DNA from 2 places in the Pseudomonas sp. FW305-7 genome. Region 1 is predicted to be linked to the other one. Evidence: riboswitches for the same ligand, from Rfam matches in the RefSeq annotation. Region 1 holds a riboswitch; the other holds the start of a gene.

Region 1 (3,410 bases):
CCGCCGCTTGCAAGCGCTGACAGAAAACATCGATGAAAGCAGTGTTCGCCGCTTGCAGGTGCGAACGGTAAAACAGCACCGCCGCGACCGGTTGCTCCGGCAGCCAATCGGCTTGCCAGTCACTCAGCGCAGCGGTGTTTTTGTTCGGGTGGTAAATCGCCGTGCGTGGCAGGGTCTGCGGCTCACCCCAGGCGTAATCGCGGCCGAGCCAGCGGTTGCCCAGACAACGGAAGAAATCCAGCGCATTGCCCATGCCGCCCTGACGCAAGAATTGCCAGAGACGATCACGATCCTCGGCGCCGACGGTGCTCAAGTCGCTGAGTTCCGGATCGGGGCGATCATCACCCGGCACCAGAATCACCTGTACACCACGCTCGGACAGTTCGATCAAACGCTCGACGCCGTAGCGCCAATAGGCAATGCCGCCGTGCAGCGAAATCAGAATGACCTTGGCGTGACGCAGCACTTCATCGACGTACAAATCGACCGAAGCATGATTTTGCACCTGCATCGGGTTGGCCAGACGCAGGCTCGGATAATCCTCGGGCAACTGCTGCACGGCTTCGGCGAGCAGCGCCAGACTGGAGTCGCCGCTGCACAGGATCACCAGCTCGGCGGGGGTTTGTCCAAGGTCGGCAATGTTGTCATCCGACACGAAACCGCCGGGCTGGGTCCTGAGCAGGTGCATGGTTTAAACGCTGAGCGCGGCGCGCAGTTGCGCTTCGAGTTGCGCCGCGTCGAGCTCCTGACCGATCAACACCAGGCGCGTAACGCGCGATTCATCGGCGCCCCACTGACGGTCGAAGTGCTTGTCGAAACGCGTGCCCACACCTTGAATCAGCAGGCGCATCGGCTTGTTCGGGATCGCCGCAAAGCCCTTCACGCGCAAAATGCCATGCTTGACCACCAGTTGCGTCAGCGCGTCGAGCAGCAGGCTCTCGTCGGCTTGCGGCAGTTCGATGGAGATCGAATCGAAGGCGTCGTGATCGTGGTCATCGTGTTCGTCATCGCCTTCACCGTGGTGGTGATCGTGATGGCTGTGGCGGCTGTCGATGTGTTCTTCAGAACCGGCACCGAGGCCGATCAGCACGTCCAGCGGCAGGCGACCGTTGCTGGCTTCGATGATTTTCACCGCTGGCGGCAACTCTTCGGCGACTTCAGCGCGGACGCGAGCGAGATCTTCCGGGCTGGTCTGGTCGGCCTTGTTGAGGATTACGAGGTCGGCGCTGGCCAGTTGGTCGGCGAACAGCTCGTGCAACGGCGATTCGTGATCCAGGTTCGGATCGAGTTTGCGCTGGGCATCGACCTGATCCGGGAACGCGGCGAATGTGCCGGCTGCCACGGCCGGGCTGTCGACCACGGTGATCACCGCATCCACGGTGCAGGCGCTGCGGATTTCCGGCCACTGGAAGGCTTGAACCAATGGCTTCGGCAGGGCCAGGCCGGAAGTTTCGATGAGGATGTGATCGAGGTCGCCACGACGGGCAACCAGTTCGCGCATCACCGGGAAGAATTCTTCCTGAACGGTGCAGCACAGGCAGCCGTTTGCCAGTTCGTAAACGCGGCCGGTGGCTTCTTCTTCGGTGCAGCCGATGGTGCATTGCTTGAGGATTTCACCGTCGATGCCCAACTCGCCGAACTCGTTGACGATCACCGCGATACGGCGGCCCTGAGCGTTGTCGAGCATGTGCCGCAGCAGTGTGGTTTTGCCCGAGCCGAGGAAGCCGGTGACGATGGTGACGGGGAGTTTGGCCAGTGTTTTCATCGGATGCCCTTTGGCAAGGTGGCGGGCAAACGGGACGAGATCCGCGGCGCAGGCGCGCGCGGAAGAATTCGCCACCGGATCACCCCGCCCGGTTGTAGTGAGAATCTTTGACGAGGCAGGTCTCCTGGCTGACGGTGTTCAGGCCTTGGGCCTGGTATTCGCTGCGCCTTCCCGCTGGCTCATGGGTTGAGCTGGCAGTGGCGTGGCAGTGAATTTCACCGTTCACAGTTGCGGGGGCAGCCGCGGCTTGGACCGCGTTCCCTTCTTAGCTCCGGTTTGTGCCGGAGAACCTCGAAAGCGCAAGGCTACGCATGGTGTGGTGGCGGGTCAATGGGGTTGGGTTTTAGGTTTGGGGGCATATCCGTTGCTGCGGTGATGGCTGCTTAGGGTTCCGCGCTTACGGCGGGTCACTTTTTGCAGACTACGAAAAATTTAGGTTTGGGGGCATATCCGTTGCTGCGGGTGTTGCTGATTAGGGTTCCGCCCTTACGGCGGGTCACTTTTTCCAGACGCCGAAAAAGTAACCAAAAAGGCTGCTCCCTGACGTACGGCACTTCGCTGTGGCTCAGTGTTCCCTCGCTACGGTGTCCATCCGGGGGCATCGCCTCCGGTTTGCTTCGCTGCACCTCCTCTCGATGTGTTTGGCTTCGCCAAACGGCGCTGCGCGCCTACCCCGGATGAACACCTCCGCTCGGCCTGCCGATGGGCCTGAAGATCAAGAGCAGGATCAAAAGCCAGATCAAAAGCCAGATCAAAAGCCAAATCAAGAGCCCCTCACCGTTGCCCTCTCCCGGAGGGAGAGGGGATTGGCCGAGGTGTTTGAGAGAGCTACGCCGACATGAAATACCGAGTCGAACTCAGATTCTGAAAGGCTCAAAAATCAGCTCCCTCTCCTTGGACCATAGCCCTCTCCCGGAGGGAGAGAGGACTGACCGAGGTGTTTGAGAGAGCTACGCCGACATGAAATACCGAGTCGAACTCAGATTCTGAAAGATTCACAAATCGGCTCCCTCTCCTTGGGGAGAGGGCTGGGGTGAGGGGCAAACCCAACACAAAACCAAAGCCAACCGCACGCTTCTCACCCCTCAACACAATGAGCGTTAGCTCAAGTACCGCCCTTGATCTTCACCAGCCATCACAATGAGCGTTAGCTCAAGTACCGCCCTTGATCTTCACCAGCCATCACAATGAGCGTTAGCTCGAGTACCGCTCTTGATCTTCACCAATCAACACAATGAGCGTTAGCTCAAGTACCGCTCTTGATCTTCACCACTCAACACAATGAGCGTTAGCTCGAGTACCGCTCTTGATCTCAAGCGCCCGTCGGAAGGCTGAGCGGAGGGATTGATCCGGGGTGGGAGCGCAGCGACCGTTTGGCGCAGCCAAACACATCGAGAGGAGGTGCAGCGCAGCAAACCGGAGGCGATGCCCCCCGGATCGATCCCGCAGCGAAGGAACCCGAGCCACAGCGAGGGCCGTACGTCAGGGTAAAGCCTTTTTGGTTACTTTTTCGGCGTCTGGAAAAAGTGACCCGCCGTAAGGGCGGAACCATAGGAAGCCGTTACCGCAGCACCAGATCCACCCCCGCAAAAAATTGACTAAAAACCCACCCCCATGCTCTCCTACACAACTTGTTACGGGTGCC
Region 2 (3,410 bases), on a different contig from region 1:
GATAAACCGCTGCGCGCTCGGCTTCGGAGAATGCGTTGTCGGTCATGGCCCCATCGCTGGCAAGCCAGCTCCCACAGGGGATTGGGTTTCTTCAGACATTGAATCGGCCACCACAGAAGCTGGACTACCAGTCCCTAATGGCGATCGCATTTCTTCAGGCTTTACACCGCCCACTGTGGGAGCTGGCTTGCCAGCGATGGCGGCCTTGAGATCTGGCGCAAACAGCGCGGCAATCGCCGTCGGATTCGACGGGAAATAAAAGTGCACGTAAGAAGCCGTCATCCGCCCTTCCCGATAAACCGCCTCGGCCCCACGCCCGCCATTCGGGCTCAGGCCCCGGGCAATCGGCGTCAGCTCGGTGGTGGTCAGGGAATGATGATAGGTGTGACCGCGCAGCGAACCCTCCGGCAGATCCACCGCTTGCAGGGCCAAAGCCGCGAGACGCTTTTGCATCACCGCATCGCCCGCCAGCAAACCGACCAGTTCAGCGCGAGTGCCTTCAACGTCAGTCAAGGAATCGAGCAGATACAGCATGCCGCCGCACTCGGCGAGTAACGGTTTGCCAGCCGCGTGATGCGCACGGATCGCGTCGAGCATCGCGGTGTTCTGCGACAGCGCAACATGATGCAATTCCGGATAACCACCGGGCAGATACAGGCTGTCCGCCTCGGGTAATTGCGTATCGCGGATCGGCGAGAAGAAGCTCAATTCGGCACCCATTGCGCGCAACAGGTCGAGGCTCGCGCCATAGGTGAAGGCAAAGGCTTCATCGCGAGCAACGGCAATGCGCACGCCTTCGAGCAATGGCTCGGCGGCGATCACGTCAGGCGCGGCGAACTCCACGGCCGGTGGCAGCGCTACCTCGCAACTGCTGGCAAGCGCTGCGGCGGCCGCATCGAGGCGCACGTCGAGATCATTCAGTTCGCTGGCCTGCACGAGGCCGAGATGGCGGCTCGGCAGTTCGATGCCGGTTTCGCGAGACAACGCGCCGTACCAGCGCAAACCTTCGGTGAGGCTGCCTTCGAGCAATTGCGCATGGCGCAGGGTGCCGACGCGGTTGGCCAGCACGCCGGCAAACGGCAAGTCCGGCTGATAGCGCGCCAATCCAAGCGCCAACGCACCAAAGGTCTGCGCCATCGCCGTGCCGTCGATCACACCGAGGACCGGCACACCAAAATGCCGCGCCAGATCAGCGCTCGACGGCGTGCCGTCAAACAATCCCATCACGCCTTCGATCAGAATCAGATCGGCTTCAGCAGCGGCTTCCCATAACAGGCGACGGCTTTCCTGCTCGCCGACCATCCACATGTCCAATTGATAAACCGGCGCACCGCTGGCGCGCTCGAGAATCATCGGGTCGAGAAAATCCGGGCCGCATTTGAACACGCGGACCTTGCGCCCCTGATTGCGATGCAGACGGGCGAGTGCTGCGGTGACGGTGGTCTTGCCCTGACCGGAGGCCGGCGCGGCGATGAGGACCGCCGGGCAGTGACGTGGTTGATTCAAAGTTCGACGCCTTTCTGCGCTTTGATACCGGCCTGGAAGGCGTGTTTGAGCATGCCCATTTCGGTGACCGTGTCGCCCATCTCGATCATTTCCGGCTTGGCGCCGCGACCGGTGACGATCACATGCTGCATCGGCGGACGCGCCTGCAAATCGCTGAGTACCTGATCAAGATCGAGGTAGCCGTGTTTGAGGGCGATGTTCAATTCATCCAGCACCACCAGACCGATCGACGGATCGCGCAGCAGTTCGCGGGAAACCGCCCACGCCGCTTCGGCTGCGGCGATGTCGCGCTGACGATCCTGGGTTTCCCAGGTAAAGCCCTCGCCCATGACGTGGAAACGCACTTGCTCCGGGAAGCGGCGGAAGAACAACTCTTCGCCCGTGCTGTTGCGGCCCTTGATGAACTGCACCACGCCGCACTGCATGCCGTGGCCCATGGCGCGGGCGAGCATGCCGAACGCCGAGCTGCTTTTGCCTTTGCCATTACCGGTGAGCACCAGCACCAGGCCGCACTCGTCAGGCGAGTTGGCGATGCGTTCGTCGATTACGGCTTTTTTGCGCTGCATACGCGCCAGATGGCGTTCGTCACGCTCGGGGGAATCAGTCATGGGGAGCTCTCCGTTGAGGCTGGATAACGGCGGGCAGGCACAAGAATAGACGGCAAAAAGCCTGGCATCGCCCACCGTGATGCCGCTGGATGGATCAGGCCGGTCTCCGGGCTCATGAGCGGCGTTCGCCTGACTGCGCGCCTTCCCGCTTTGAGCAGTGGCATTCGACGCAGTTTTCACTCATTTACCGTTGCGGGGGCAGCGCCGGGATCGTGGTCGCTCTTCGCTCGAAGACAACCCTCACCGGCTTCCCTGTTTCACTCTGTCGACGCAGGTCACAGAGCACCTGAAACAAGCCGCGAAGGTTAGAGGGTTGGGGGTGGAGCGTCAATTAAAGAGGGGGCCGTCGGGCGAATAACTGCCGTCGATCAATTAACTGGCGTCAATCTTGTGCCACGCTCAGACAAGTGATATCAAAGAGCCATGCTTTTCTCGAAAAAGCCATCACAACAATAAGGATGATTACGATGCAAGGCATGATCATCAGCAACCCGCGCCTGGAATTCCTGCGCCCGGTGCTTGAACGCTGGTTTGACTGTATCGACCGCTACAATGCCGTGCGCGGCGACAGCGACACGCCCTACTGGCATGACGAGAAAGCCAATCTCGGCCTGCTCTCGGCGGCGGCATGGATGGCCGAGCTGGTGACGCTGGAACATACGGCCACCCGCAAGCAAAACGAAGACGGTGAGCGCAATGCCCGTGCCGACCTGTTTCTCGCCGGCAGCGAGGACCGCGCATACATCCAGGCCACGCAACGCTGGCCGCGGGTCAACAACCTCAACCTGACCCAAGCCCTGCAGGAGATCACCAGCGACGCCAAACGCATCAGCTTTGCCAGCGACCTCAAACTCGGCTGCCTGTTTGTCGCCCCACAAAAAGCCCAGCACAGCGCCAGCCCCGAAGAACTGCAAGACATGGTCGACGACCTGCAAAAGGAACACACCTGCGCCGTCGCCTGGTATTTCCCTTACGCCTATCGCAAGCTGCGCAACGAAGCCGGCAACTATCACCCGGGCATTGCCGTGCTGTTCAAAGAGGCCCGCAGTTGAGCAGTTGAACCATCGGGCTTGCGCGCTCCTCTATGATTAGGAATGCATTCATAGGGAAGATCAGTAATGCGCAAGTCCCAGCTCGTTTTCGTCATCGCCCTCGCCGGAGGGCTCACCGCCTGCGGTGAATCCTCCAGCCTGCAAGTTTCCGACGGCACCGGCCCTTCACCGAAGCTGCCCGAACCCAACAAGACCCTGATCCCGACGGTGAATATTGCTCCGGCGGTCGGCTGGCCCGAAGGCG

What was found. A riboswitch is a leader RNA that binds a small molecule or an ion and turns the genes downstream of it on or off. The one in region 1 is predicted to bind cobalamin.
Region 2: linked by a shared signal. The riboswitch ahead of cobO (cob(I)yrinic acid a,c-diamide adenosyltransferase) and the one ahead of cobW (cobalamin biosynthesis protein CobW) in region 1 are both predicted to bind cobalamin.

The regions. Positions count from the first base shown of each region.
Region 1 covers NZ_JBYSZA010000001.1:547,685-551,094, forward strand. The annotation lists gene cobN (cobaltochelatase subunit CobN) at 1-688, opposite strand, end outside; gene cobW (cobalamin biosynthesis protein CobW) at 692-1,765, opposite strand; cobalamin riboswitch at 1,863-2,074, opposite strand; cobalamin riboswitch at 3,387-3,410, shown strand, end outside.
Region 2 covers NZ_JBYSZA010000025.1:27,236-30,645, forward strand. The annotation lists gene bluB (5,6-dimethylbenzimidazole synthase) at 1-46, opposite strand, end outside; gene AC3WMT_RS24035 (cobyrinic acid a,c-diamide synthase CobB) at 43-1,506, opposite strand; gene cobO (cob(I)yrinic acid a,c-diamide adenosyltransferase) at 1,503-2,114, opposite strand; cobalamin riboswitch at 2,195-2,419, opposite strand; gene AC3WMT_RS24045 (hypothetical protein) at 2,582-3,166, shown strand; gene AC3WMT_RS24050 (PQQ-dependent sugar dehydrogenase) at 3,233-3,410, shown strand, end outside.